DNA from 4 places in the Pseudomonas sp. P4_B3 genome. Region 1 is predicted to be linked to each of the others. Evidence: predicted binding sites of a transcription regulator. Region 1 holds the regulator's gene; each other region holds the start of a gene.
What was found. Region 1 encodes FliA, which starts transcription of late flagellar genes. Its sites were predicted from a motif close to CTAAAGTTTNNNNNNNNNNNGCCGNTAA; they were not measured.
Positions count from the first base shown of each region.

Region 2: a site for FliA is predicted at 5,960-5,987, ahead of AC1DWG_RS09415 (flagellar protein MotY). Genes of this name have one in related genera too.
Region 3: a site for FliA is predicted at 5,322-5,349, ahead of AC1DWG_RS10435 (methyl-accepting chemotaxis protein). Genes of this name have one in related genera too.
Region 4: a site for FliA is predicted at 2,966-2,993, ahead of motA (flagellar motor stator protein MotA). Genes of this name have one in related genera too.

Region 1 covers NZ_JBFUHR010000020.1:28,049-35,762, reverse strand. The annotation lists gene flhF (flagellar biosynthesis protein FlhF) at 1-1,278, shown strand, start outside; gene fleN (flagellar synthesis regulator FleN) at 1,395-2,225, shown strand; gene fliA (RNA polymerase sigma factor FliA) at 2,222-2,962, shown strand; gene AC1DWG_RS22435 (chemotaxis response regulator CheY) at 3,131-3,502, shown strand; gene AC1DWG_RS22430 (protein phosphatase CheZ) at 3,524-4,312, shown strand; gene AC1DWG_RS22425 (chemotaxis protein CheA) at 4,366-6,609, shown strand; gene AC1DWG_RS22420 (protein-glutamate methylesterase/protein-glutamine glutaminase) at 6,658-7,714, shown strand, end outside.
Region 2 covers NZ_JBFUHR010000007.1:129,940-137,653, reverse strand. The annotation lists gene AC1DWG_RS09450 (RnfABCDGE type electron transport complex subunit G) at 1-63, shown strand, start outside; gene AC1DWG_RS09445 (Rnf-Nqr domain containing protein) at 56-640, shown strand; gene nth (endonuclease III) at 666-1,304, shown strand; gene AC1DWG_RS09435 (PA3496 family putative envelope integrity protein) at 1,411-1,590, shown strand; gene AC1DWG_RS09430 (response regulator transcription factor) at 1,671-2,297, opposite strand; gene AC1DWG_RS09425 (hypothetical protein) at 2,782-3,492, shown strand; gene AC1DWG_RS09420 (argininosuccinate synthase) at 3,642-4,859, opposite strand; gene AC1DWG_RS09415 (flagellar protein MotY) at 4,989-5,894, opposite strand; gene pyrC (dihydroorotase) at 6,054-7,100, shown strand; gene rnt (ribonuclease T) at 7,097-7,714, shown strand, end outside.
Region 3 covers NZ_JBFUHR010000007.1:353,685-361,398, reverse strand. The annotation lists gene AC1DWG_RS10465 (LysR family transcriptional regulator) at 1-215, opposite strand, end outside; gene AC1DWG_RS10460 (CTP synthase C-terminal region-related (seleno)protein) at 231-938, shown strand; gene AC1DWG_RS10455 (antibiotic biosynthesis monooxygenase family protein) at 935-1,258, shown strand; gene AC1DWG_RS10450 (DUF2025 family protein) at 1,401-1,727, opposite strand; gene AC1DWG_RS10445 (glycerophosphodiester phosphodiesterase) at 1,939-3,063, shown strand; gene AC1DWG_RS10440 (PepSY domain-containing protein) at 3,216-3,521, shown strand; gene AC1DWG_RS10435 (methyl-accepting chemotaxis protein) at 3,582-5,207, opposite strand; gene AC1DWG_RS10430 (transporter) at 5,481-6,503, shown strand; gene AC1DWG_RS10425 (inorganic phosphate transporter) at 6,686-7,714, shown strand, end outside.
Region 4 covers NZ_JBFUHR010000011.1:117,154-124,867, reverse strand. The annotation lists gene AC1DWG_RS14935 (caspase family protein) at 1-470, shown strand, start outside; gene AC1DWG_RS14930 (toll/interleukin-1 receptor domain-containing protein) at 470-961, shown strand; gene motB (flagellar motor protein MotB) at 1,013-2,041, opposite strand; gene motA (flagellar motor stator protein MotA) at 2,045-2,896, opposite strand; gene AC1DWG_RS14915 (HDOD domain-containing protein) at 3,064-4,602, shown strand; gene AC1DWG_RS14910 (rhodanese-like domain-containing protein) at 4,644-5,459, shown strand; gene asd (archaetidylserine decarboxylase) at 5,478-6,338, shown strand; gene serB (phosphoserine phosphatase SerB) at 6,436-7,650, opposite strand.

The DNA of each region.
Region 1 (7,714 bases):
GTTCGCGATGAGCTGGGCGCTGATGCCGCCATCATTGGCAACCGCCGGATCGCCGGGGGTGTCGAGCTGACGGCAGCGCTGGATTACAAGTTGTCGGCGCTGGCGCCGCGGGTTCCGAACATGGAACTCGAAGACGAGCTGCGCAAGACTCAGTCGCGGATCGTCACTGCCCAAGCCGAACTGAGCCTGCGTGGCGTCGGCGAGAGCGATAATGCGACCAATCGCCAGTTGTTCGCCGGCTTGCCGCTCACCGCAGCCGAGCCGTTGATCGAGCCGACCTACGCCGAACCCCGTCGCCCCGCACCGGCCGCTGCACCAGCCTCCACTGGCGTGGACCCGCGCGCGTTCGACTCGATGCGTTTCGAACTCAACAGCCTGCGCGAACTCATGGAAGTCCAGCTGGGCTCCCTGGCCTGGAATCAGCTACAGGGCAGCCGTCCGGACCAGGCCAACCTCTGGCGTCGCCTGCAACGCATTGGCCTGTCAGGCCCGCTGTCGCGCGACCTGCTGGCGCTGATCAGCGAAATCGAAGAACCTCGTCAGGCCTGGCGCATGTTGCTGGCGCACCTGGCGCGCATGATCGTTACCCCCGAAGTCGAGCCGCTGGAGGAGGGCGGTGTGATCGCCATGGTCGGCCCTGCCGGCATGGGCAAGACCACCACCCTGGCCAAGCTGGCGGCCCGTTACGTGCTCAAGTACGGCGCGCAGAACATTGCGCTGGTGAGCATGGACAGCTTCCGCATCGGTGCCCAGGAGCAGCTCAAGACCCTGGGGCGCATTCTCAATGTGTCGGTGACCCACGTCGATCCGGGCCAGTCCCTGGTGCAGGCGCTGGAACCCTTGCTGCGCAAGCGCGTGGTGCTGATCGATACCGCCGGCCTGCAGGCCAGCGATCCGGCCCTGCGCATGCAACTCGAAAGCCTGGCCGGTCGCGGCATTCGCTCAAAAAATTATCTGGTCCTGGCAACCACCAGCCAGAAACAGGTTCTAACCGCCGCCTATCATAGTTACAAGCGTTGCGGGCTCGCGGGCTGCATCCTGACTAAACTGGATGAAACGGCTAGTCTGGGCGAGGTGTTGAGCCTGGCCGTCAGTCATGAGCTGCCGGTGGCCTACCTGACCGATGGCCCGCGGATTCCGGATGATCTCCATCTGCCGCGCCGTCATCAGTTGGTCAGTCGCGCCGTCAGCGTGCAAATGCAGGAAGAACCCAGCGAAGAAGCCATGGCTGACATGTTCGCTGATATTTACCACAGCCAAACCAAGCAGGTTGGCTAAGGTAGTAATGAACAGTTTTTGTACCTACATCGATGGTCTGCCATGCATTGTTCCGTTTGTGAACGCGCAGCCAGTAATGTGGCCTCCGTCTATGCAAGACAAGGTAAAGAAATAACATGGGCAGCATGCATCCCGTACAGGTGATCGCGGTGACCGGCGGCAAAGGTGGCGTCGGGAAAACTAATGTGTCAGTGAACTTGTCCCTGGCTCTGGCTGAGCTTGGCCGGCGCGTCATGCTGTTGGACGCCGACCTGGGGCTGGCGAACGTCGACGTTCTGCTGGGCCTGACACCCAAACGTACCCTGGCCGACGTGATCGAGGGCCGCTGCGAACTGCGCGATGTACTGCTGCAGGGACCCGGCGGCATCCGTATCGTTCCGGCCGCATCCGGCACTCAGAGCATGGTGCATCTGAGCCCCGCGCAACACGCCGGCCTGATCCAGGCCTTCAGCGATATCGGCGACAACCTCGACGTATTGGTGATCGATACCGCGGCGGGCATTGGTGACTCGGTAGTCAGTTTCGTTCGCGCAGCCCAGGAAGTGCTGCTGGTGGTGTGCGACGAGCCGACCTCGATCACTGACGCCTACGCATTGATCAAATTGCTTAACCGTGACTACGGCATGAACCGCTTCCGCGTCCTGGCCAACATGGCCCAGAGCCCGCAGGAAGGGCGCAACCTGTTCGCCAAGTTGACCAAGGTCACGGATCGCTTCCTCGACGTCGCCCTGCAATACGTCGGCGCTGTGCCTTACGACGAAAGCGTGCGCAAGGCCGTGCAAAAGCAGCGCGCTGTCTACGAGGCGTTCCCGCGTTCCAAGTGCTCGCTGGCATTCAAGGCGATCGCACAGAAGGTCGATACCTGGCCGCTGCCTGCCAACCCGCGCGGGCACCTGGAGTTTTTCGTAGAGCGCCTCGTGCAGCAGACAGCAGGACCGGTTCTATGACAGCAAGCGGTTACAACCTCTACAAAAAATCGGCGCGTGATGCGCAGTACGAGCTGATCGAGCGTTACGCGCCGCTGGTTAAACGCATTGCCTACCACTTGTTGGCGCGCCTGCCGGCCAGTGTCCAGGTCGAAGACCTGATCCAGGCCGGGATGATCGGCCTGCTTGAGGTGTCGACCAAATATGACGCCAGCAAAGGCGCCAGTTTCGAGACGTACGCGGGCATTCGAATCCGCGGCGCCATGCTCGATGAGGTGCGCAAGGGGGACTGGGCGCCACGTTCGGTTCACCGCAATACGCGCATGGTCAGCGACGCCATTCGCTCGATTGAAGCGAAAACCGGCCGTGACGCTAAAGATCACGAAGTTGCGGCCGAACTCCAATTGAGTCTCGACGATTACTACGGGATTTTGAACGACACCCTGGGCAGCCGGCTGTTCAGTTTCGACGATCTGTTGCAGGACGGCGAACACGAAGGTCTGCACGAGGATGGCGCGAGTGCTCATATCGAGCCGTCACGCGATCTGGAAGATGAACGCTTCCAGGCTGCGCTGGCGGAGGCGATTGCCAATTTGCCGGAGCGTGAGCGACTGGTGTTGGCGCTGTACTACGACGAAGAGTTGAACCTCAAGGAAATCGGTGAGGTCCTGGGGGTCAGCGAATCTCGGGTCAGCCAGTTACACAGCCAGTGCGCGGCCCGTTTGCGGGGGCGTTTGGGGGAGTGGCGAGCGCGCTGAAGGCAGTGTGGGGGACACTGCGAACGAGGCCGGTGTGGTGTTGAACTGCGCCGGTCGCGATCTGTTGTGCTCCAGACAGTCATTGAGTGCTTTGCCGGATTGATTGAAATGGCGCGTCCAGGTGCTGGGCGCGTTTAAGACTGCTTGGAGGTCGAATTGGACAAGAACATGAAAATCCTCATCGTTGATGACTTCTCAACGATGCGGCGGATCATCAAGAACCTGCTGCGTGACCTTGGGTTCACCAACACCGTCGAGGCCGACGATGGCACTACCGCCATTCCGGTGCTCAACAGCGGAAGCATCGACTTTCTGGTAACGGACTGGAACATGCCTGGCATGACCGGTATCGATCTGCTGCGCCACGTGCGTGCCGATGAAAAGCTCAAGCACCTGCCGGTGCTGATGGTGACCGCTGAAGCCAAGCGCGAGCAGATCATCGAAGCGGCCCAGGCCGGCGTTAACGGCTATGTGGTCAAACCCTTCACGGCCCAGGCGTTGAAAGAAAAAATCGAGAAGATTTTCGAACGCATCGGTTGATGAGTGCGCCACGGGGGAGCTATGGGCAATAACGAAACTTCATTGGGCGACTTTGAGTCGACCCTGAAAAAACACGCCGTCGAATTGGTCGCGAGCCTTGAAAAAGGCAAGTTCGGCGACGCGGTGCAATTGATCCATGAGCTCAACCAGACCCGTGACCGCGGCCTGTATCAGGAAGTGGGCAAGCTCACTCGCGAACTGCATAGCGCGATCGTCAATTTCCAGATTGACCCGCACATGCCGCAAGCCGAAGAAGTGTCCCAGATCACCGACGCCACTGAGCGTCTGGGCTATGTGGTCAAGCTGACCGAGGCTGCGGCCAACCGCACCATGGACCTGGTGGAAAGTGCCACGCCGCTGGTCAATGGCCTGGCGGATGAAGCCCAGGCCTTGAGCACGGACTGGGGACGCTTCATGCGTCGCGAAGTCGGCGCCGAAGAGTTTCGTGAACTGGCCCGCCGGGTCGACGGCTTCCTGGTGCGCAGCGGCACGTATAATCGCGCGGTGTCGGGCAACCTCAACGACATCCTGCTCGCCCAGGATTACCAGGACCTCACGGGGCAAGTGATCAAGCGAGTGACCCAGCTGGTCACCGAAGTCGAAAGCAACCTGCTCAAGCTCGTGCTGATGGCCAGTCAGGTAGACCGCTTTGCGGGCATCGAACATGACCGTGAAGCGATGCTTGCTGAAAAAGATCCACAAAAACATCTCTCTCAGGGTGAAGGTCCGCAGATTCATGCCGATAAAAGAGAAGACGTTGTGTCCGGTCAGGACGATGTGGACGATTTGCTATCCAGCCTGGGATTCTAAATTTTAGAATTTTAGGTTTTTTGGGTTTTTAGACCTGTAGGAGCACCCCCTTAATGAGCTTCGGCGCCGATGAAGAGATCCTTCAGGATTTCCTGGTTGAGGCCGGCGAGATTCTAGAGCAACTGTCCGAGCAACTGGTCGAGCTGGAAAGCCGTCCGGATGATGCGGATTTGCTCAATGCAATTTTTCGCGGTTTTCACACTGTAAAAGGGGGCGCCGGCTTCCTCCAGCTCAACGAGCTGGTGGAGTGCTGCCATATCGCCGAGAACGTGTTCGACATCCTGCGCAAGGGTGAGCGTCGCGTCGACTCGGAACTGATGGACGTGGTTCTCGAAGCGCTGGACGCGGTGAACAGCATGTTCAGCGAAGTCCGCGAACGCAGCCCGATCACGGCTGCGACACCTGAACTGCTCGCGGCGCTGGCCCGTCTGGCCGAGCCGCAATCGGCTGACGAGGTGGCTGCTGCACCTGTCGCCGCCGTGGTCGAAGCGTCTGTGGCTGAAAGCGAATCGGGCGATATCACCGACAATGAATTCGAACAACTGCTGGACTCGCTGAACGCCGTCAAGGCCCAGGCCGAGGCGCCGGCGGCTGTTTCTGCGCCGGTCAGCGATGAAATCACCGACGCCGAGTTCGAGTCGTTGCTCGATCAACTGCACGGCAAGGGCCAGTTCGCCGTTGACGCGGTGGTCCCGGCGCCAGCTGCGCCAGAGGCCCCGAAAGCGGCCGGCGACAGCTCCGATATTACTGACGACGAATTCGAAGCACTGCTCGACCAACTGCACGGCAAGGGTAACTTCGCTGTCGATGCGCTGGAGTCGGCCATTGCTTCCGTACCGGCTGCTGCCGCGCCAACCGCTGCAGCGGCCGGCAGCGATCTGATCAGCGATCACGAATTTGAATCGCTGCTCGATGAGTTGCACGGCAAAGGCAAGTTCAGCGAAGTCGGCAAGGCGACGGTTGCCAGCGGATCGAACACGTCCGTTGCCGCGCCGGCCGCGAAGGCTGCGGCACCGAAACCGGTGGCCAAGGCACCCGAGCCAAAAGCCGAAACGCCGGCTGCTGCCGCTGCACCTGCTGCCGCCCGCGCCCCGGCCGCTCCACCGGCGGAAAAGCCGGCCAGTGAAGCCGAGACCACCGTGCGCGTCGATACCGCGCGTCTCGACGAGATCATGAACATGGTCGGCGAGTTGGTGCTGGTGCGTAACCGCCTGGTCCGCCTGGGCCTCAACAGCGGCGACGAAGCCATGTCCAAGGCCGTGTCGAACCTCGACGTGGTCACGGCCGACCTGCAAACCGCGGTCATGAAGACCCGGATGCAGCCGATCAAGAAAGTCTTCGGGCGTTTCCCGCGCCTGGTTCGCGACCTGGCTCGCCAGCTCAAGAAAGAGATCAACCTGGAGTTGGTCGGCGAAGAAACCGACCTCGACAAGAACCTCGTCGAGGCCCTGGCCGATCCGTTGGTCCACTTGGTGCGCAACGCAGTCGACCACGGCATCGAATCGCCGGAAGAACGCGAAGCCTCGGGCAAGGCTCGTGGCGGCAAGGTCATCCTGGCGGCCGAGCAGGAAGGCGATCACATCCTGCTGTCGATTTCCGATGACGGCAAAGGCATGGACCCGAACGTCCTGCGTTCAATCGCGGTCAAGCGCGGTGTGATGGACAAGGATGCGGCGGACCGCCTGAGCGACACCGAATGCTACAACCTGATCTTCGCCCCGGGTTTCTCGACCAAGACCGAGATCTCCGACGTATCGGGTCGCGGTGTGGGCATGGACGTGGTGAAAACCAAGATTTCCCAGCTCAACGGCTCGATCAACATCTACTCGACCAAGGGCCAGGGTTCGAAGATCGTCATCAAGGTGCCGCTGACCCTGGCGATCATGCCGACGCTGATGGTCATGCTCGGCAACCAGGCATTCGCGTTCCCGCTGGTGAACGTCAACGAGATCTTCCACCTCGACCTGTCGACCACCAACGTTGTGGACGGCCAGGAAGTGGTGATCGTGCGGGACAAGGCACTGCCATTGTTCTATCTCAAACGCTGGCTGGTCAGCTCCGCCGCTCACGAAGAGCAGCGCGAAGGCCATGTGGTGATCCTTTCGGTGGGCACGCAGCGGATCGGCTTTGTCGTCGATCAACTGGTGGGCCAGGAAGAAGTGGTCATCAAGCCATTGGGCAAAATGCTCCAGGGAACGCCGGGCATGTCCGGCGCCACCATCACCGGTGACGGCCGCATCGCGCTGATTCTCGATGTTCCGAGCATGCTCAAGCGTTACGCCACACGGCGTATTTGATTCTGGTGGAGCGGGGCGCCTGGCCTCGCTCCATCTAATGGAGTGTTTATGGCAGTCAAAGTCCTGGTGGTGGACGATTCGGGGTTTTTCCGCCGCCGCGTCTCGGAAATTCTTTCAGCGGATTCCAATATCCAGGTCGTCGGCACGGCGACCAACGGCAAAGAGGCGATCGATCAGGCGCTGGCCCTCAAGCCCGACGTGATCACCATGGACTACGAGATGCCGATGATGGACGGCATCACCGCTGTGCGGCACATCATGCAACGCTCCCCGACCCCGGTCTTGATGTTCTCCTCGCTGACCCACGAAGGCGCCCGCGTCACCCTCGATGCGCTGGATGCCGGCGCGGTGGACTTCCTGCCGAAAAATTTCGAAGACATCTCGCGCAACCCCGAGAAGGTCAAGCAACTGCTGTGCGAGAAGATCCTCAGCATTGCGCGCAGCAATCGTCGAGTCAGCGCCTACAGCGCTCCGACGCCTGTCGCTGCACCAGCCCCGACGCCTGCGCCTTCCAGCGTTGGCAGTTTTGGCAGCAGCGCGCCCGTGCGTCCGGCACCGGCACCGATCCCTGCGCGTACGCATGCGGCCACTGCGTCGTCGCCCGCGCCGAAACGCAAAGCCTACAAACTGGTGGCCATCGGTACGTCCACCGGCGGCCCGGTTGCGCTGCAACGGGTGTTGACCCAATTGCCGGCCAGCTTCCCGGCCCCGATCGTGCTGGTCCAACACATGCCGGCCGCCTTCACCAAGGCCTTCGCCGAGCGCCTGGACAAGCTCTGCCGCATCAGCGTCAAGGAAGCCGAGGATGGCGACATCCTGCGGCCGGGCCTGGCGCTGCTGGCGCCGGGTGGCAAGCAGATGATGATCGACGGCCGTGGCGCGGTGAGAATCCTCCCGGGTGACGAGCGTCTGAATTACAAGCCGTGCGTGGACATCACCTTCGGTTCGGCAGCCAAGTCCTACGGCGACAAAGTTCTGGCGGTGGTCCTGACCGGCATGGGCGCCGACGGCCGTGAAGGCGCGCGCCTGCTCAAGCAGGGCGGCAGTTCGATCTGGGCACAGGACGAAGCCAGTTGCGTGATCTACGGCATGCCGATGGCCATCG
Region 2 (7,714 bases), on a different contig from region 1:
GATGCGTTGCGCTACTTCGATGAACACCGGCAACAACTGCTCGGAAACCCTGCCCATGGATAACTCATCGACTCCGCGCAACGCCTTGATGCTGACGCCGCTGATCGGCGCTACCGAGTCGCTGATGGCCGCACTTGGCCTGTGCCTGATGTTCATGGTGGTGACCCAGTTGTTCAGTCTGGCCATGGGCGCCCTGCGATCCCGACTGGTCCCGGCGACCCGCTTGCTGGCCAGCATCCTGTTGGCGGCCACGCTCACCAGTTGCGCGGAACTCATGGCACAGGCCTGGTCGCTACAGTGGCAGCAGCATCTGGGGTTTTATGGCGCCTTGATCGCCTTGCAATGCGTCGTACTCGAGCACACCGGGCTCTTTCAGAACGGCTGGCGCCAACGCCTGCGACTCAATGGCTTGTTTGCCACTCTGATGATCGCGCTGGGCCTGCTGCGCGAACTCATCGGCAACGGGACACTTGGAAGCCACTTGTCGTGGCTGACCGGCACAACGCAAGCTGACTGGCAAGGCTGGGGGCTGATGGCGGATGGCGGTCTGCGCCTGGCCACATTGGTCCCTGGCGGGTTCATTCTGCTCGGACTGCTGATCGCCGCCTGGCAGGCTTGGCGACCCAAGTCCACACATTGATCGTCTTCGAGGAAACGTACTGCCCATGAATGCCGCAAAACGTCTGGAAATTTTCCGCAGGCTGCACGAGGACAACCCGGAACCAAAGACCGAACTGGCCTATTCCTCACCGTTCGAATTGCTGATTGCCGTGATTCTCTCGGCGCAGTCGACCGATGTCGGCGTCAACAAGGCCACAGCCAAGCTGTTCCCGATCGCCAATACCCCGGCAGCGATCCATGCCCTGGGTGTCGAAGGACTGTCGGAGTACATCAAGACCATCGGCCTGTACAACAGCAAAGCGAAAAACGTGATCGAGACCTGCCGCTTGCTAGTCGAGCGCCACACCGGTGAAGTGCCACAAACGCGCGAAGAGCTTGAGGCGCTGCCCGGTGTCGGCCGCAAAACTGCGAATGTGGTACTCAATACGGCATTCCGTCAGCTGACCATGGCCGTCGACACGCATATTTTCCGGGTCAGCAACCGGACCGGCATTGCTCCTGGCAAGAATGTGGTGGAAGTCGAGAAAAAACTGATGAAATTCGTGCCCCGGGAGTACCTGCTCGACTCCCATCACTGGCTGATCCTTCACGGCCGCTATGTTTGCCTGGCTCGCAAGCCACGATGCGGAAGCTGCCGGATCGAGGACTTGTGCGAATACAAGCACAAAACCTCCGACGATTGAGGCGCTCTTGGGTTTTTTGATTTATCGATTGAAAAAATCTTTTTTACCCGCCGGGAGATTGTCGATATAAGGAGCGCCAAAGGCCTTCTTAGCCTGGAGTAACTAAATGAGTACTGGCAAAGAGCAATTGGACGTAGAAGACGACTTCACCACCGCCGACACCGATGACGCTGAGCCGGTGGTTGAAGTAGCGAAAACTAATCTGAGCAAACGCCGCACCATCGACAATCTGCTGGAGGAGCGCCGATTGCAAAAGCAATTGGCCGATTACGATTTTGACTTATGACACCTGAAAGCCTCCCGAAACGGAGGCTTTTTTTTAAGTGCCATACTCTCGCAGACGCCCCTTGTCGCACAGTTACGTCATCACACCAGACCATTGCGTTGTGCCAACTCGATCAAATCGACCAGAGACCTCGCATTCAGTTTGAGCAACAGGCGGGTCTTGTAAGTACTGACTGTTTTATTGCTGAGAAACATTCCATCGGCAATCTCTTTATTGGTCTTTCCTCGGGCCAACTGTTGCAGGACCATCATTTCCCGCCCCGACAATCGATCAACCATATCGGCCTCACTGGCGTTCCCCAAACTGCAACGCACGGTATGCAAGGCTTGATTAGGAAAGTAACTGTAGCCTGACAACACGGCCTTTATCGCACTGAGCAACTCCGTCAGGTCTTGTTGTTTGCAGACATAACCGGCCGCACCGGATTGCATGCAACGCATTGAAAAATGCCCCGGCGCCTGGGAAGTCAGGATCAGAACTTTCATCGGCATTGAGGTCGAAGACAAACGCGCGATGACTTCCAACCCGTCCAGCTTCGGAATCCCGATATCCAGAATGACAATATCCGGCATAAGTTCACGGGCTAGTTGCAGTGCATCCACACCATTATCGGTTTCTGCAATAACTTCGTAGCCATGACGTTCCATTAGCATACGTACCGCAAGACGAATGACGGGGTGATCATCCACGATCAGCACTTTATTCATGGGCAAGTCCAATTTTCGCTGTTCGAATTTTTAGAGCCCGCACAATAGCCTAGTCGTTTCACCCATGGCATGTCGTCCCTTCCGGCCACCCACACCAAGAGACATCCCCTACAAACAACACGGATTTCTCCTACAATAATCCCTCGAACGGAATGAGTTGAAAACTGTGTCAGCGTCAGTGTGTCGCACTTTCCAGCAGCTGCCTCTATCGATTTACGACCAAAATTTTCCGAGAGCCGGCCTGAACAGTCGCGCCCTGACAAACATAAGCCTCTACTCCTTCGTTAAAACGTAACTGATATTTTCGCACTCAACATTCACACCGGAAATATCACACACCAAGCATCCAATTACTCTTACAGCAAATAATATTTTTTGAGCAATCATTAAAGCACCACCAGCACTCAAAAAAATCGAAGAAAACACAACAACAACTACCACATCAAACCATTTTCATAAACCATTCAAGAAAAGACAATAGAGCATGAATATAGAACATGATAAAAAACGAATTAACAACCCGATGACAATTATCGCGATATTTGCAGCGCTCTCTGAAACTTCGGCAGCCGTTTCCCTACCCTTCCTTGACCAAGAGGAAAGAGAACTCTATGTCTGGTTTCTGATCAGCTTTCCGTTTTATTTACTTTTGCTTTTTTTCGCGACACTCAACTTCAACTACAAATCACTTTATGCGCCTTCCGACTTTGAAAAGGGCAAACACTTCATGAAGGTCATGGATGATGCCGGGCGGCCGGAAAAAAAAGCGTCCGGGAAGTCCTCTGGGAGTTCCGCTCTGGAAACGTCAACGAATGACCGGCAGTCAGCTCGGACGCCCTGCGGCGCACAGGACCCGCCAATGGAGATTGGCCTGCAAACCACCGTATTTGTTCAGCATCAACTTCAGTTACCGGAGTTTATAAAAGACCTGTACATCGTGGATGCACGCTGGATGAGCAAGGAGGTCGAGTTTGGAGCGCTGCTGGAAAAAATCCAGAGGCCACGGGAAAAGGAGGCGTACGTGATTCTGTTTGTCACTTGTGCCGTTTCGGAGGCTTTACTGAAAGCCAGTGCGCTTAAACATTCAAAGCAGACCAGGAAGCGCTGTGTCGCCTTTTATGTTGCCTACAATCTGGACTCGCACAGGTTGTCGGTCATTGATCAAGCCGGACAACCAGCAGACAACAACACGTAGAACAGGACAAACCATTGGCAGGAGAAAAACAGAAAATCATCAGCGAAAACGAAAACACCCGACAACGTAGTAACTGGCGTCACACCCCGTTTTCAGGTGCCTGACCTCGTCCTGGACGAGATCAGGCATCCATCACGATATCAAAGGTCTCAGAACAGCTTCCGGCCTTTGTTCGCTGCAATGCGCATGCGCAAGGCGTTGAGCTTGATGAAGCCCGCTGCATCCGCCTGGTTGTACGCGCCACCATCTTCTTCGAAGGTCGCGATATTGGCGTCAAACAGCGAGTCGTCGGACTTGCGGCCAGTGACGATCACATTGCCCTTGTACAGTTTCAGGCGCACAACGCCGTTCACGTTGACCTGGGACGCATCGATCATCTGTTGCAGCATCAGACGCTCAGGGCTCCACCAGTAGCCGGTGTAGATCAGGCTGGCGTACTTGGGCATCAGCTCGTCCTTGAGGTGAGCCACTTCGCGGTCCAGGGTGATCGATTCGATCGCACGGTGGGCACGCAGCATGATGGTGCCGCCCGGGGTTTCGTAGCAGCCACGGGACTTCATGCCCACGTAGCGGTTCTCGACGATGTCGAGACGGCCGATACCGTGTTCGCCACCGATACGGTTCAGGGTCGCCAGCACGGTGGCCGGAGTCATTTCGACGCCGTCCAGCGCGACGATGTCGCCGTTGCGGTAGGTCAGTTCCAGGTACTGCGGCTTGTCGGGTGCGTTTTCCGGGGAAACGGTCCAGCGCCACATGTCTTCTTCGTGCTCGGTCCAGGTGTCTTCCAGCACGCCGCCTTCATAGGAGATGTGCAGCAGGTTGGCATCCATCGAGTACGGGGATTTCTTCTTGCCGTGACGCTCGATCGGAATCGCGTGCTTCGCGGCGTAATCCATCAGCTTTTCACGGGACAGCAGGTCCCATTCGCGCCACGGAGCGATCACTTTCACGCCAGGCTTCAAGGCGTACGCGCCCAATTCGAAACGAACCTGGTCGTTGCCCTTGCCGGTGGCGCCGTGGGAAATGGCGTCAGCGCCGGTTTCGTTGGCGATTTCGATCAGGCGCTTGGCGATCAGCGGACGAGCGATGGAAGTACCCAGCAGGTACTCGCCTTCGTAAACGGTGTTGGCGCGGAACATCGGGAAAACGAAATCGCGCACGAACTCCTCGCGCAAGTCGTCGATGTAGATCTCTTTCACGCCCATGGCCTGAGCCTTGGCGCGTGCAGGTTCGACCTCTTCGCCCTGACCCAGGTCAGCGGTGAAGGTCACCACTTCACAGTTATAAGTATCCTGCAGCCACTTGAGGATCACCGAAGTGTCCAGGCCGCCGGAATACGCCAGAACGACCTTGTTTACGTCCGCCATGCCATCACTCCACGGGGTTCTACGGAAAGCCGGGAAGTCTACCGCTCATACAGAATAATTTACAGTGGCGCGACAGCTTATGACGACGAAGCGACAGATTCTGTCGAGGGCGCGACGATGACCGCCGGGTCAGGAAGTTGCCGAAGTGGCTGCTTTCGTCGCTTGCGGGGCGACTTGTTCCACAGGTGCTCCGCGCTCCAGGCGTACCGCTACCCGTCGGTTCTTCGCGCGGTTGGCGTTGTTGGTATTAGGCGCCAACGGATAACGCTCACCATGGAAACGCACGGTGATTTGCGACTCCTGGATGCCGTTGGCCTTGAAGAACTCCATCACTGCCAGGGCCCGGCGCCGCGACAAGTCGCGGTTGGTCAGACGGTTGCCACTGTTGTCGGAGTGACCGTCGAGCTCGATGCGATTGACCGTCGGATCGGCCTTCATGTACTCCAGCATCACCTGCAGCTTGGCCTTCGCGGCGCCGTCGAGCTCGATTCCGCCGCCGGGGAAGCCGATTTCGGATTGTTTCACCTGCTCAAAGTTCTGCGGCAACAGTTTGGCCACGCAGCTTTGGTAATCGGCAAACGCCTTGGTGAACCTGACCGGCAACAAGCGCACTTCCGACACCCGGCCATCCCCCGCGAAATGGCGAACCACCGGGCTGCGACCGTCCATCAGTCCGCTGATCAGGCGTCCGGCCTGAACCTGTGAACTGTTGAACACCACGTTGCCGCTGCCGATTCTCACCGTGCCCAGGTTGATATCGTTACGCCCCGGTTGCCACGGCGCGGCAGCGGCCAGCAGCGTCGCCGAGCCACCGCCAATCATCGGGTTGTAGGTTTTCAGACGAAACGTCGCCTGCTCACCGGCACGACGCACGAACTCGCCCGAACCGAAGTCGGTAATCGGCTGAGTCATGCGGCATTCGAACTTGTCACCCTCGACCGTCCACTCAATGCTCTCCAGACGGGTCTGGAAAGTGAGCGCCATCGCGGGAAGGCTGGCAAACACACTGAGCAAGGCTAAAAAACGCTGGCGCACGGGAGGCTCCACTGGCTTCTACAACAAAAAGACCGACACACACATGTTTACGGCATACCCGTTGGATATCGGAAGCTTCGCGCAAAACTTGATAGCGAGTGCCTGCAAGAGTCTTTTCCGGTAGCATTCCCTTGAGTTTGACCCGCCTGGAATCCCCTCATGTCCGACCGCCTGACCCTGCTGCGTCCCGACGACTGGCATATTCATCTTCGCGATGGTGCCGTATTGACCAATACCGTCGCGGATGTCGCGCGCACCTTTGGCCGCGCCATCATCATGCCCAACCTGGTTCCACCGGTGCGCAACGCGGCCGAAGCCGACGGCTATCGCCAGCGGATTCTCGCTGCCCGCCCGGCCGGCAGCCTGTTCGAGCCACTGATGGTCCTGTACCTGACCGACCGCACCCAGCCTGAAGAAATTCGCGAGGCCAAGGCCAGCGGATTCATTCACGCCGCCAAGCTGTACCCGGCCGGCGCGACCACCAACTCGGACTCTGGCGTCACCAGCATCGACAAGATTTTCCCCGCACTCGAGGCCATGGCCGAAGTCGGGATGCCGTTGCTGGTTCACGGTGAAGTCACCCGTGGTGATGTCGACGTGTTCGACCGCGAAAAAATCTTCATCGATGAACACATGCGCCGTGTGGTCGAGCGCTTCCCGACCCTCAAAGTGGTCTTCGAGCACATCACCACCGCGGACGCCGTGCAGTTCGTCAACTCGGCTTCGGCCAACGTCGGCGCGACCATCACGGCTCACCACCTGCTGTACAACCGTAACCACATGCTGGTGGGCGGGATCCGGCCGCACTTCTATTGCCTGCCGATCCTCAAGCGCAATACCCACCAGGAAGCCCTGCTCGACGCCGCCACCAGCGGCAGCGAGAAGTTCTTCCTCGGCACCGACTCGGCGCCCCACGCCCAGCACGCCAAGGAAGCGGCCTGCGGTTGCGCCGGTTGCTACACCGCCTATGCGGCAATCGAGATGTATGCCGAAGCCTTCGAACAGCGCAATGCGCTGGACAAGCTCGAGGCCTTCGCCAGCCTCAACGGCCCGCGCTTCTACGGCCTGCCGGCCAACACCGATCGCATCACCCTGGTCCGCGAAGAATGGACCACCCCGACCAGCCTGCCATTTGGCGAGCTGACCGTTATCCCGCTGCGCGCCGGTGAAAAACTGCGCTGGCGCCTGCTGGAGGAACACGCGTGAGTGAAGACCATTTCGACGACGAACTGGAAGGCAATGGCGGCGGAGGCGGCCCTCGTCATCCAATGGCGGCCAGGTTCCGTGGTTACCTGCCGGTTGTCGTCGACGTAGAAACCGGTGGCTTCAATTCGGCCACCGATGCCCTTCTGGAGATCGCCGCGACCACCATCGCCATGGATGAAAAGGGTTTTGTTTATCCGGATCACACCTACTTCTTCCGTGTCGAGCCGTTCGAAGGCGCGAACATCGAAGCGGCGGCCCTGGAGTTCACCGGGATCAAGCTCGATCACCCGCTGCGCATGGCCGTGAGTGAAGAGTCTGCCCTGAACGATATCTTCCGCGGCGTGCGCAAAGCCCTCAAGGCCAATGGTTGCAAACGGGCGATCCTGGTCGGGCATAACAGCAGCTTCGACCTGGGCTTCCTGAATGCAGCGGTTGCGCGCCTGGACATGAAGCGCAATCCGTTCCATCCGTTCTCCAGTTTCGATACCGCGACGCTCGCGGGCCTGGCCTACGGCCAAACCGTGCTGGCCAAGGCGTGCCAGGCTGCGGACATCGATTTCGATGGCCGCGAGGCTCACTCGGCCCGTTACGACACCGAGAAGACCGCTGAGCTG
Region 3 (7,714 bases), on a different contig from region 1:
GCTGCCTCCAGCCGGCGCACCGCTCGAAACACCGTCGAGACATCCACCTTCAACAGCTGCGCGGCCCGGGCCAGAGAGCCGCCGCGCATCAGTGCGAGAATCAGGGCCAGGTCCGGATAGTCCAGTCGATAGTGCGCCACTGCATTGATCACTTGGGAGAACGCCAATATTGAGTGCGTGAACGCCAATCTATAGTGGGCACCAGGAATCAACAAGTGCAGAGGCCCCTCATGGAAACCAACCCGATTCGCATCGCCCTGATCGGCGACTACGACCCACACGTCACCGCCCACCAGGCCATTCCCGTCGCCCTCGAAAAGGCCGCTGAACACAGCGGTCTGAATGTGCAATGGCAATGGCTGCCCACCGATGAAATCCACGCCGAGTCACCGCTGCACACCTTCGATGGCTTCTGGTGTGTACCGGCCAGCCCTTACCGCAGTACGGACGGCGCATTGACAGCGATCCGTTTTGCCCGCGAACGACGGCGACCTTTCCTCGGCACCTGCGGTGGTTTTCAACACGCGGTGCTGGAATACGCGCGCAATGTGCTGGGCTGGTCGGATGCCGAACACGGCGAGACTTCACCCGATGCAACGCGGGCGCTGCTGACGCCACTGTCGTGCGCGCTGGTGGAGGCAGTCGATACGATTCATTTGCTTGAGGGTTCGTTGATCGCCGATGCGTACGAAAGCACCGAAACTCGTGAAGGCTATCGCTGTCGCTATGGAGTGAATCCGCAGTTCGAAAGGGAGCTGCTCAAGCGCGAACTTCACAGCGTCGGCCACGATTCTGAACAAGGACTGCGCGTGGTCGAACTCAGCGGTCATCCGTTCTTTGTCGCGACCTTGTTCCAGCCCGAGCGAGCGGCGCTCAAGGGCGTCTTGCCGCCGTTGGTTGGCGCCTTTGTCGAAGCCTGTGCGGGGCGGTCGTCATGATCGCCGATACGTCAGCCGCGCCTTATTACGCGGTGATCTTTACCTCACTGCGCGCCGAGGGTGACCTGGGTTACGCCGAAGCGGCCGCACGGATGCTGGAACTGGCCCGTGAACAGCCGGGGTTTCTCGGGGTGGAATCGGCGCGGGGCGAGGATGGGCTTGGGATTACGGTGTCGTACTGGGCCAGTGAAGCGGCAATTTTGGCGTGGAAGCATCATCCGGAGCATGCGGCAATTCGCGAGCGTGGGCGCTCGACCTGGTATTCGCGGTGTCATACGCGGGTGTGCCGGGTTGAGCGGGCCTACGGGTTCAGCCGGTAAATAATGTGGTGTGCTTGAGGCCGTCTTCGCGGGCAAGCCCGCTCCTACAGTGTTTTGTGTCGGGTACATTTCTTGTGTACACCCAAGATCTCTGTGGGAGCGGGCTTGCCCGCGAAGAGGCCAGAACAGTCACCGCAAAAACTCAGCCCTGAACCAAACTGCGAACCGCCGAAATCTCCGGCACTTCCCGCCGGTTCATGTACACCCGCAACGGCTCGGTGATGTTGATCCGGTCATCGATGTTCTGGTCCAGCAACAACTGAATCAACTCACGCTTGAGCGTCATGGTCTGCCCGGGACCAGTGGCCCAGACGAATTCGCTGGTCGGGATGATGCCGTCGTCCGCCACGTCCATGCCGAACGAGTCTTCGCTGAAGCGCACGATGTAGTGCCCGGTCTTGCGGTTGAGGCCGACGAAGCCTTTGAGTTGGTCGGCAGCCTGGCAGATGATCTGGGAAGTGATGCGCATGGTAAACCCCGCAATGGTGATCGTTGGTTTGCACGCAGGGCCTGCGTTTCCCTCTGCCGGGGAAATTGCAGGGCCCCAGCGTACTGCAATCGGGCGCACAAAAGCGCTGACGAAAATCAGCTTTAGACAGGTTTGTGTCGGTCTCGCGATAGCGCCTGCAAAGATCAGTTGTTAAAAGGGACCGCTCACTCATTGCGAAAGGATCTCGACCATGTCTGCAACCTTTACTAAAAGCACCGTGTTACTGAGCCTGCTGCTCGGCCTCGGCCAGGTACAGGCCGCCAGCGAACCCGGTCCCGCGGCGCTGGCGACTCGCCTGGGTATTCCGCATCCCGCGGTGATCGCCCACCGTGGCGCGTCGTTCGATGCGCCGGAATCCACCGCCGCCGCCTACAAGACTGCCCGCGACCTGGGCACCGACTATCTGGAAATGGACCTGCAGCGCAGCAAGGATGGCGTGCTGTTTGCCCTGCACGACAACAATCTGCAACGCACCACCGACGTCGCCAGCAAATTCCCCGAGCGCAAGGACAGCCCGGCCAACGCGTTCACCATGGCCGAACTGAAAACCCTGGATGCGGGTAGCTGGTTCAATACCGCGTACCCGGATCGCGCGCGTCCTGGCTTTGCCGGCCTGAAGATTCTGACCCTTGATGAAATCATCGACATCGCCGAGGGCAATGCCCTGCACAAGCCCGGCCTGTACATCGAGACCAAGGAGCCGAAGCAGTTTCCCGGCATCGAACACGACCTCAAGGCAAAACTTCAGGACCGTGGCTGGCTGAGCCCGACCGGTTCGAAACTGGCGAAAAGCGAACTGGGGGTCGGCCAGGGCAACGGTAAGGTAGTCCTGCAGACCTTCGAGAAGAGCAGCCTCGAACTGCTGCAAAAGGAAATGCCGACGGTGCCGAAGATCCTGCTGTTGTGGGTCGGTGAAGGCAGTATCGAGCCCAAGTCCAAGGTGACATTTGCCGAGTCCGGCGCCAAGGACAAGGCCGCGTACTACGCAGCTCAGCAACCGAAGGACAAAGCCGAATTCCAGCGTTGGGTTGATTACGCCAAGGCCCAGGGTGCAATTGGCACCGGGCCGTCCGCCGCACTGACCCAGGGGGGCGACCAGAGTTACTCCGATCTGGTGCAACCGTGGATGAACCGGTACACCCACGACCAGGGCCTGCTGGTGCACGTGTACACCATCGACGATGCGGTGGACTACCAGAAAGTCATGGACGCCGGTGTCGACGGCATCTTCACCAATCGCGCCAGTGAATTGCTGAAGTTCTATAAACGCCCGGCGGCGAGTGTCGATCAAGTGTTGAAGAACAACGGCTATTGAGCCGTGCCTGGCATGACACCGAGGTGCCTGCATCGCGAGCAGGCTCGCTCCTACAGGGATTGATGCAGGACATGTCGGGGGTTTTAAGGGTGGATTAATTTACACAAGGTAACCTGATCTCACTTGAACGGATCACCCAAGGAAAGAAGCCCATGAAGACCCTGACTGCTTTGTTGACCGCTGCAACCCTGACCTTCGCCGCGGGCCTGGCCCAGGCCGATGTGCGAGTCGATGAGATCCCGCAACTGGTCAAGGACGGCAAGATCAAGTCGCTGGAAGATCTGAACAGGATCGCGCTGGATCTGCACCCGGGTGCAACGATCACCAAAACCGAACTGGACAACTACTTCAACGGTTACGAGTACGAAGTCGAACTGCGTGATGCCAAAAACGTCGAGTGGGATGTGGACATCGATGCCTCCAACGGCAAGGTCCTGAAGAACAAACAGGACACCTGATCCCGAAGCGCACAAAAGCCGCACGATTGAGAAGTCGTGCGGCTTTTGTGCATTCTGGACTCAAGCGCTCAAACGCGCCGTCACCTCGTTCAACTGCCCCGACAAACCATGCAGGTTGCTGCTGGCCGCTTCAGTGCGCTGCACGTTGTCCAGGTTGGTACTGGCAATGCTGGTGATCTCGGTGAGGTTGCGCGAGATGTCTTCGGCCACCGAGGTCTGCTCTTCGGCGGCAGTGGCGATCTGGCGGTTCATGTCACGGATGGCTTCCACGGCCAGGGTGATGCGTTCGAGCATGGCGCCGGCCTCGGTCACTTGCTGCACGCTCTGCTCGCTGCGCGACTGACCGCTTTCAATCGCCTGGGCCGCTTCGATTGCACCGGTCTGCACGGTCTGGATGATCTGGTTGATCTCGATGATCGACGCCGCCGTGCGCTGTGCCAGGCTGCGCACTTCATCGGCCACCACTGCGAATCCGCGTCCGGCCTCGCCGGCGCGCGCCGCTTCGATGGCCGCGTTGAGCGCCAGCAGGTTGGTCTGTTCGGCGATGCCGCGAATCACTTCCAGCACTTTGCCGATACGCCCGCTGTCGGTTTCCAGCTGGCGGATGACCGTGGCGGTGTTGGCGATTTCGCCGCGCATTTGGGTGATGGTGTGGATGGTGCCCTGCATGACTTTTTCGCCCTGCTGGGCGGACTGGTCGGCATCATCGGCGGCCCGTGCCGCTTCGGCGGCATGACGGGCCACTTCCTGTGCGGTAGCGGACATTTCGTTCATCGCCGTGGCCACCTGATCGGTGCGGTTGAACTGCTCGTTGGTACCGCCGGCCATCACCGTGGCGATCGAGTTCAACTCACCGCTGGCGCTGTCCAGGTCAGACGCGCTGCGCTGCAAACGGCTGAAGGTTTCGGCAAGGAAATCGCGCAGGGTGTTGGCGGCCATCGCCAGTTTGCCCAACTCGTCCTGACGGGTGCTGGCCACGCGCTCGGCAATACGCCCTTGGCTGAGCTGCGCCACGTATTCGATCAGTTTGCGGATCGGCTCGACCAGGTTGCGGTTGACCAGCCACAGGCTCAGCAGGCCGATCAGCAAACCCGAAACCAGCATCACCATGATCCCCAGCATCACCGTGCGATCGGCAGCGGCGCTGATCAGCGTCGATTGTTCGGCGCCCTGCTTGCGCAACTCGCTGACCAGTTCACTCATCTGATCGCTGGCCGCGCGGTCCACGCCCTTGACCGCCGCGTCGCCTGCCGTCGGGTCACCACCGGCGGCCACGAACGCGTCCCGGCCCTTCTGATAGGCCGCGCCCAACTGGCGATGTTCGTCACGCAAGCGCTCGATGCGGCTCTTGAGTTGCGGCTCGATGCCCTTCTGCCCGGCCAGCTCGCCGAGGATGTTTTGCACATCGCGCTGACGGTCTTCGAATTGCCCCCAGTACTTGCTCAGGTCCGCCGGTTGCTTGCCGCGCAACAGGACGTTTTTCCACTCCTGCACCTGCACCTTGAATTGCAGGTTGGCTTCATCGATCAATTGCGAGGTATGCAGCGGGCCTTCGATCAGATTGGCGTAGCTCTGCACGCCGCTGGACAGGAAGTGAAAGCACGCCAGCGCGATCAACAGCATCGCCAGCAGGCTGCCGCTCAGCAGGGCGAGAATTTGTGCTCTCAGGGACTTTTGCAAAAGCATCGGATGGTACTCATGACGGGAATGAGGCACGCCCCGGTAAGGCGTGAAAAGTGTCCGGACTTCCCTGTCTGCGATCACGGCCGATGGCCGGGGGCGCGCAATCCAACCCAAGCGTGATCGGCAAGCCAGAGCGGTTCTTGAGAAAATTCCGACCGCCGGTAGTGCAATCGTTTGCGTTATTTTCCCGTCACAAAACCGTCATCCCCGCTTGCGATGATGCCGTTCAAGTGAACCTGCGAAACCTGCGACAGGCGTCTCCCCTTGCGAGCCCTCATGAACCACAGCATCGATCACAGTCATCGCGACACGGATCTGTTCGGCCTGCTTTACGGTTTCAGTTTTCGCCCCGGTGAGGCCGGCCGGGAAATCAATTCGGCGGAGGCCTTGCAGTACCTGCAACAACCGCAGAGCGACGAGCAATTTCTCTGGCTGCATCTGAACCTCGCCCATGCCGCGTGCGAACGCTGGATGAAAAGTCATCTGGAATTGCCCGAAGAATTTTTCGAAGCGCTGCACGAAGGCTCGCGCTCGACGCGCATCGAACATGTCGACTCCGCGTTGCTGGCGGTGGTCAACGATGTGGTGTTCAACCTCAGCAACATGGTCTCGTCGGATGTCTCGACCCTGTGGGTGTGCGCCCGCAGCCAATTGATCATCAGCGCCCGCCTGCAACCGCTGCACTCGGTGGACAAACTGCGCTCATCGGTGAAGGCCCGGGAATGCTTTCGCTCCCCGCTGGAGTTGCTGGTGCATTTGCTGCGCGACCAAGGTGAAGTGCTGACCCAGATCGTGCGCAAGACCAGCCAGAGCGTGGATCAGATCGAAGACGAATTGCTCTCCTCGCGCCTGTCGACCAACCGCGCTGAGCTGGGCGCCAATCGCCGGGTGCTGGTGCGCTTGCAACGGCTGCTGGCGCTGGAGCCAGGCTCCTTGCTGCGCCTGCTCAACCGGCCGCCGCAATGGCTGCAAAAGGAAGACGTGAAGGAGCTGCGAAAATCCACCGAGGAGTTTGCGCTGATCATCAACGACCTCACGGCGCTGGGTGAGCGGATCAAGCTGTTGCAGGAAGAGATCGCCGCCAACATCAACGAACAGACCAACCGCACGCTGTTCACCCTGACGGTGGTAACGGTGCTGGCGCTGCCGATCAACATCATCGCCGGCTTCTTCGGCATGAACGTCGGCGGCATTCCGCTGGCCGGTGATCCGGAAGGTTTCTGGATCCTCGTGGCGCTGGTCGCGACCTTTACCGTGATTGCCGGGCGCTGGGCGTTTCGCAAGCAGCAGGATTATTGAGTTCCCTTCATCACCCGACACACTGAACAACTGTGGCGAGGGGGCTTGCATGGCATCAGGCAATGTGTGGAAACTCAGATCAGCGGCCCTGCAAAAAACCCAAACACTGACCCAGAACAGCCTCCCTGTAACAATTGGCAACGATTATCACTGGTACACCTCCCCCCTCAGGAATGTCCGTGATGGCTACGCCCTCCTACACCGCCGCCCCGGCACCCGCCAGTAGCACCAAACCACTATTCGACAAAAAACCCGGCCTGCTCACCATCGTGGTGTTTTTTGCCGTGCTGGCCATCGGCTTATTGTTTACCGCCTACAGCCTGATGCACGACATGAGCGAACTCGGCACGGTGGTCACCACCTGGACGCCGTTTCTGCTGCTCGGCGTGGCGCTGCTGATTGCCCTGGGCTTTGAGTTCGTCAACGGCTTCCACGACACCGCCAACGCAGTGGCCACGGTGATTTACACCCACTCGTTGCCGCCAAACGTTGCGGTGGTCTGGTCCGGTTTCTTCAACTTCCTCGGGGTGCTGCTGTCCAGCGGCGCGGTGGCGTTCGGCATCATTGCCCTGCTGCCGGTGGAGCTGATCCTGCAAGTCGGTTCGTCCGCCGGTTTCGCCATGATCTTCGCCCTGCTGATCGCCGCGATCCTGTGGAACCTCGGCACCTGGTGGCTGGGCCTGCCGGCGTCGTCATCGCACACCCTGATCGGTTCGATCATCGGGGTCGGCGTGGCCAACGCCCTGATGCACGGCCGCGACGGCACCAGCGGTGTGGACTGGGCGCAAGCCACCAAGATCGGTTACGCGCTGCTGCTCTCGCCCCTGGTCGGCTTCGGCTGCGCCGCACTGCTGTTGCTGGCCCTGCGCGCGTTCGTCAAGAATCGTGCGCTGTACAAGGAGCCAAAGGGCGAGACGCCACCACCATGGTGGATTCGCGGCCTGCTGATCGTGACCTGCACCGGTGTGTCGTTTGCCCACGGTTCCAACGACGGTCAGAAAGGCATGGGCCTGATCATGCTGATTCTGGTGGGCACGCTACCAATGGCTTACGCCTTGAACCGCACCATGCCGGCCGATCAAGCGTTGCAGTTCGCCGCGGTCGCCGAAGTGACCCAGCAGGCGCTGGTCAAGGCGGCACCGCAATCGCCCCCCGCCGACCCACGCGCGGTGCTGTCCGAATACATGCGCAGCAAGGAAGCGACCCCGCAA
Region 4 (7,714 bases), on a different contig from region 1:
CGATGGAGGGCGTGCAGCACGGCGTGTTCACCGGATTGCTGCTCCAGGCCCTGCACGGTGGTGCAGCGAACATCCTGGGCAAGATCACTCCCGGCAGCCTTTATTCGTTTGTCGACAATGCCCTCGACGCCTGGGAACAGCGTCCGGTGTTCAAGACTAACGTCTCGCAGTTCATTTCCCTGCGCGAAGTGTCGCCGCTGATCCCCAAGGAAATCCTGCGCAAACTCCCCGAATGGTTTGCCGAAGCGGAGTCGGTATACCCCCTCGCCCCCAGCTTTGAGCCCACCGAACCCGAGTTCAACCCTGAACACGGCGAAGTCTTCGCCCAACTGCAAAAGTGCAACCGCCACAGCCTGGTCGAACCGGTGGACGCCGAACACATGTACTACGCCGCCATCCACTCCACCGGCTGCCGCCTCACCGCCCTCGGCGCCTATTACCGCGAACTCGCGATCAAGGGACATTTCTGATGCCAGTGTTTATCAGCTACCGCCACATGGATCGCGCCCACGCGGTCAAAATCAACGGGCGCCTGATCCAGGCCAATATCAAGACCTACCTCGACGTACTGGATATCGAATCCCAGACCACCGATGACATCACCGGGGTGATCACCCGCAACATCAGCGAATGCACGCACCTGCTGGCGGTGGTGTCGGAGAAAACCGCGCTGTCCTGGTGGGTGCCGTTCGAAATCGGCGAGGCGACTATCACTAATCGGCGTATCTGCTCGTTCAAGACCGGCCCGACAGAGCTGCCGCTGTACCTCGATAAATGGCCGAAGCTGATCAGCGACCGGGACATCGAGTTCTTTATCGATGCCTATCGCAACGAAGCGACACTCAAGCGCTCGATGTCGCTGGAATCGGTGACCGGCAGCGAGTCGGTGCGCAGCGTCAACAAATCCAATGCGGATCGCTTTCACGCCGATCTCAAATCCCGAATCACCCGCGGCTTTTAACGTAGAAAACGCCGACAAAAAAGCCGACATCGCTGTCGGCTTTTTTGTCGGTCACTGCTTGGGCGGCTCACCCGGTTTCGGTGCCGGATCATCGAACAGGTTCAGACGCTCACGCAGTTCATGAGCCGGCAGAGGTTCCTTGTCCGCCGGCAACGCGTTCGGGTCGACCGGTGTAGACGGTGCGGCTCCCGGAGCAGCCGAACCTTGCGGCGCATCAGGAGCAGGCTCCGCCCCTTGCGAACCTTCGATCGCACGCTGGGCTTTCTTCGTCAGCACCACGATGTCGATACGGCGGTTAACCGGGTTGAACGGATGCTCGCGATCGAACAGGGCCGACGAGGCATAGCCGACCACGCGCGCCACCTGTGCATCCGGATAGCTGCCCGCCACCAGCGCACGCCGAGCGGCGTTGGCTCGGTTGGCAGAAAGCTCCCAGTTACCGAAATCACCGGTGCCGGTGTACGGCTTGGCATCGGTGTGGCCGCTGATGCTGATCTTGTTCGGCACCGCCTTGATGGTGTCGGCCATGGCCAGCAGGATGTCTTCGAAATACGGCTTCAGACGGGCTGAACCCGAGTCGAACATCGGGCGGTTTTCCGCGTCCATGATCTGGATTCGCAGGCCGTCCGGCGTGATTTCGAACAGGATCTGATCCTTGAACTTCTGCAGCTGCGGGTTTTCTTCGACCTTGTTCTGCAGCTCTTGCAGCAACAGCTCGAGGCGTTCTTTTTCGACCTGCTCGGCCATGCCTTCGACCTGGTCGGTATCGATGGTGACCTTGTCCGGCTGCGGCTGGGACTTCACTTCGGGGTTGAGGGTGTTTTCCGGCGCCAGGGTCGGCGTGCCGCCCAGATCGATGATGTACGGCGTACCGCTTTCGGAAAAGCCGATCGGGTCCTTGAAGTAACCGGCGATGGCAATCTTCTGTTCCGGCGTGGCGGTGGACAGCAGCCACAACACCAGGAAGAACGCCATCATCGCCGTGGCGAAGTCGGCGAAGGCGATTTTCCACGCGCCTCCGTGGTGCCCGCCAGCGATGCGCTTGACGCGCTTGATGATTATCGGCTGATTGTTTTCCATAACTTAACGACCGCGAACCGCTTGTTCCAGCTCGGCGAAGCTTGGACGGTGCGCCGGGTACAGCACCTTGCGCCCGAACTCCACGGCCAGCGATGGCGGCATGCCGGAAGCCGAAGCCACCAGCGAGGCCTTGATGGCTTCGTAGACGTTCAGTTCTTCCTTGGCATCGTGGGCCAGGGAATGGGCCAGCGGGCCGAAGAAACCGTAGGCGGCGAGAATACCGAAGAAGGTACCGACCAGTGCCGCACCGACGTGCAGGCCAATGGACTTCTGATCGCCCTCACCCAGCGAAGCCATGGTCACCACGATCCCCAGTACCGCCGCGACAATACCGAAACCGGGCATGGCGTCGGCGATGCCGTTCACGGCGTGGGATGGGTGTTCCAGGTCTTCCTTGAGGCTGAACAGTTCCATGTCGAACAAGCCTTCCAGCTCGTGCGGGGCCATGTTGCCGGAGGACATGATGCGCAGGTAATCGCAGATGAACGCGGTCATGCGCTCGTCCTTGAGGACCGTCGGGTACTTGGCGAAGATCGGGCTCGCGGCGGCATCTTCGATGTCGCCTTCGATGGCCATCATGCCTTCGCGGCGGCTCTTGTTGAGGATCTCGTAGATCAGGCCCAGCACTTCAAGGTAGAAGCCGTGATTGAAGCGCGAGCCGAACATGCTCAGGGACTTCTTGAGCACGTGCATCGTCATGTAGCCGGGGTTGGCCTGCAAGAATGCACCAAGGGCGGCGCCACCGATGATCATGACCTCGAAAGGCTGGATCAAGGCGGCAATCTTGCCGTGGGAAAGCACGTATCCGCCGAGCACGCTCGCGAATACGACGATGATGCCGATAATTTTAGCCATAGGTTAGGAGAGCACTTACTGAGTCGGGTTCAAGGTCATATTCGGAAGTTAAAAAATCTCTTCTTCTCCTTATCGGCAAAACTGCGCCAGACTATAGCCAGTTCAGGCGAAAAACTGATTTGACCCCATCCGGGCACAGGTAATGTTGACGATGATCGCCTCCCACCATGGTTAACGAAACGAACGTTCCAGCCCCGAAACCGACCACTCTCGAAGGCTGGGTCAAGCTTCTTGATGGCGTACGCCTGCCGGTTCCGCAAGCCAGCCACGACCGGGTCTGCAAGGCCATCCGTGACAATCGCAGCTCGCTGCGCGACATCGCTGACTTGATGCAAGGCAGTCCGGCCCTGGCCTTGAGCGTGATTCGCGAAGCCAACCGGCATACCCATGGCAGCATGACCGAACCTGCGGAAAACCTTGAAATTGCAATCAACCGCCTCGGCTTGAAGCGCACGGAAGAACTGCTCGCGCGCCTGCCCGCCGAACCCCGGTCCGAGATCCCCAAAGCCTTGCGTCAGCTGCAGATGATCAGCCAGCACGCCACGCAACAGGCCAACGGTTTTTTCGCCAGCCGCCTGGCGCGGCTGTGGCAGGACATCCACTGGGGCAGCCTGCTGTTTCTTTCGCCCCTGTGGCCGTTGGCGCTGACCCATCCAAAACTGCTCGAAGAATGGGAGTTGCGGGTCATCCACAAAGGCGAGTCCGCATGCAAAGTCGAAAAGCAATTGCTTGGCGTACGCCTGCTGGAGATCGGCCAGGCGATGGTGGAGATCTGGCGCTTGCCGATCTGGGTGCAGCAGGGCTATCGACTGCTGCTCACTGAACAGCGGGAACTGGTGAAAGTCCTGCGTATCGCCCGTGACAGCGAGCATCCACTGCGCCAGCAGAACCGTCTCGATGACGACCCGACCCTGCGCCGCTGGCTCAATCAACCGGCCAATACGGTATTGCTGGCCAATGGGCTGGCACTGTCGGCGCAACACGCCTGGGACAGCCCGCACAGTGAGCGCTGGCAATTCCTGACCAGCCTTTACCTGCAAATGCCGATGGACGAGGTGCAACAGCAACTGCACCAGCAAGCTGCCAACAGCGCACGCCAACACGCCATGCCCGACCTCTGGCACCCCGCCGAATCACTGATCTGGCCGTGGGGCATGAATCGTATCCACGCCGGGCTGCTGCCGGCATCGGCACCCACCGCCGAAGACCTGGCGAAGTGGCGCAAGCAATGTGCCGAATTGCTGGCCGAGCCGAGTCGCTTCACCAACGCCATGCACCTGACCATCGCCGCCCGGGACGCCCTCGCAGCCTGCGGCATGCGTCGGGTGATGATCCTGATGGCCGACCGCACCCAAGCCAACCTGCGCGCGCACCAGACGGCCGGTCTGCCGAAGGAAGCGGCCGGGTTGAACTTCGTGGTCAGCCAGAGCAACGTGTTGCAACGCCTGCTCGCGCAACAGGCCCAGGTGCGCCTGACGCCAGCCAACAACGCGCAATTCTCGGCGCTGCTGCCCAACAGCCTGCGTTCGCAGTTCAGCGGCGAACACCTGCTGCTACGCTCGCTGGTCAATAATGGCCGGGTGATCATGATCGTCGTGGCGGACCAGGGCGGCGGACCGTTTTCGGAAATTTCCGTACAGGCCTTCGGCAAAACCGCGCAGTGCATCGAGAAAGCCCTGCACAGCTTTAGCCACCGTGGCCAATAAGCTGCGCTACAATCCCCCCTTTTGTGCTCTGGAGACCTCACATGTCTGACTTCTCTGGCTTGCCGCTGGTGATCGAGCCGAGCGACTTGCTCCCTCGCCTCGACGCTCGCGAATTGATTCTGGTGGACTTGACCAGTGCCGCCCGCTACGCCGAAGGGCACATTCCCGGCGCGCACTTTGTCGATCCGAAACGCACGCAGCTCGGCCAGGCCCCCGCCCCGGGACTGATGCCCCCGCAGGCCGCACTCGAAACCTTGTTTGGTGAGCTGGGACACAACCCCGATGCGATCTATGTGGTGTATGACGACGAAGGCGGTGGTTGGGCCGGGCGCTTCATCTGGCTGCTGGATGTCATCGGCCACAGCAAGTACTACTATGTCGACGGCGGCCTGCCGGCCTGGCTGGCAGAAGGTTTGCCCATGTCGATCCAGATCCCGCCACCCGTGGGTGGCCCGGTTTCACTGACCTTGCACGATGAACCCACCGCCACCCGCGAATACCTGCAAAGCCGACTCGGCGCCGCCGACCTGGCAATCTGGGATGCTCGCGGCCCGCTGGAGTACTCCGGCGAGAAAGTCCTGGCAGCCAAGGGTGGCCACATTCCCGGCGCGGTCAATTTCGAATGGACCGCCGGCATGGATAAGGCACGTCAGCTGCGCATCCGCACCGACATGCCGCAGATCCTCGAACAACTCGGGATCAGCAAAGACAAAGAAGTGATTACCCACTGCCAGACCCACCATCGTTCTGGCTTCACCTATCTGGTGGCCAAGGCTCTCGGTTATCCGCGGGTCAAAGGCTACGCCGGCTCTTGGGGCGAATGGGGCAACCATCCCGATACCCCGGTAGAAATTTGAGATTTTTAAGGACCGTTAATGAACAAGCGTCTGTTTCTCCTCGGCCAGTACCTGCTGCCCCACAACTTGCTCTCGCGACTGGCCGGCTGCATCGCCGAATGCCGCGTGCGCTGGTTCAAGAATGCGTTCACCGCCTGGTTCGCCAAGCGTTATCAGGTGGACATGTCCCAGGCCCTGGTCGAAGACCTGACCGCCTACGAGCACTTCAACGCGTTCTTCACCCGTGCACTGAAAGACGGTGCCCGTCCGCTGGACGAAACCCCGGACGCGATCCTCAGCCCGGCTGACGGCGCGATCAGCCAGCTCGGCCCGATCGAGCACGGTCGCGTGTTCCAGGCCAAGGGTCACAGTTTCAGCGTGCTGGAACTGTTGGGTGGCGATGCGGCAAATGCTGCGCCGTTCATGGGCGGTGACTTCGCGACCATCTACCTGTCGCCGAAGGACTATCACCGCGTGCACATGCCACTGGCCGGCACCCTGCGCGAGATGGTCTACATCCCGGGTCGTCTGTTCTCGGTCAACCAGACCACCGCTGAAAACGTTCCGGAATTGTTTGCCCGCAACGAACGCGTGGCGTGCATTTTCGACACCGAGCGCGGGCCGATGGCCGTGGTGCTGGTGGGCGCAATGATCGTTGCATCGATTGAAACCGTCTGGGCCGGTCTGGTGACACCGCCCAAGCGCGAGTTGAAAACCTTCCGTTATGACGAAGCCGCACGCGCGCCGATCCACCTGGAAAAAGGCGCAGAACTGGGTCGCTTCAAGCTGGGTTCGACCGCTGTCGTGCTGTTCGGGCCGGATCAAGTGAAGTGGGCTGAAGAAATGACCGCCGGTACAGCGGTGCAGATGGGTCAGGGCATGGGCCTGCCGAAGGCCTGACCATTCCAGTAGGAGCCGGCTTGCCGGCGAATGTGCCAACGCGGTGTATCTGATACACCGCCTTCGCTGGCAAGCCAGCTCCTACGGGCTTATGCGTTTAGAGCTGCCCGTCGCGATCGCGGAAGCCCAGCAGATACAGCACGCCGTCCAGCCCAAGGGTCGAAATCGCCTGCTTGGCCGACTGTTTCACCAGCGGCTTGGCACGGAATGCCACGCCCAACCCGGCAATTGCCAGCATCGGCAGGTCGTTGGCACCGTCGCCGACCGCGATGGTCTGCTCCAAGCGCAAACCTTCCTTGTGCGCCAGTTCCTTCAGCAAATCGGCCTTGCGCTGCGCATCGACAATCGGCTCGACCGCCACGCCGGTGACTTTGCCGTCGACCACTTCCAGTTCGTTGGCAAACACGTAGTCGATACCCAGCTTGGCCTGCAATTGCTTGGCGAAGTAGGTGAAGCCGCCCGACAGAATCGCAGTCTTGTAACCCAGGCGCTTGAGTTCAGCGAACAGGGTTTCGGCGCCTTCGGTCAGGCGCAGCGAGGCACCGATGGAATCCAGCACATTGACGTCCAGACCTTTGAGCAAGGCCAGGCGCTCCTTGAAGCTGGCGCGAAAATCCAGCTCACCGGCCATCGCCCGTTCGGTGATTTCCGAAACCTTGTCACCCACACCGGCCGCCTTGGCCAGTTCATCGATCACTTCGGCTTCGATCAGCGTTGAATCCATATCGAACACCGCCAGGCGACGGTTGCGCCGGAACAGCGAATCTTCCTGGAAGGCGATGTCGACGTTCAGTTCCTGGGCAACGCTGAGGAATTCGGCACGCAGCGCCTGCGGATCAGCCGCCTCGCCACGCACGGAGAACTCGATGCAGCCCTTGCCCTTGTCGGCCGGGGTGTCCAGCGGCATACGTCCGGACAGACGATCGATGTGATCAATGTTCAGGCCATATTTGGCGGTGATCGAACTCACGGCCTGCAACTGCCCGGCTGTCACCTTGCGGGTCAACAGGGTCACGATGTGGCGTTTTTTACCCTGGTTGCCGACCCACTGCTGGTAATCCTCTTCGGACACCGGCGTGAAACGCACCTGTTGATCGAGCTCGTACCCCTTGAACAGGATGTCCTTGAGCACGGACTTGCCTTGTTCGGTGTCGGGAATTTCAACCAGGATGCCGAACGACAAGGTGTCGTGGATCACCGCCTGACCGATGTCGAGAATGTTCACACCACCCTGGGCCAGAACGCCGGTAATGGCCGCAGTCAGACCCGGACGGTCGACTCCCGTGATGTTTATCAGGACGATTTCGCGCAAGGCGCACCCCCGCAGGTGGAAAAAAAACGCATTCTACCCACTTTCAGTGACCATCGGGCACCGT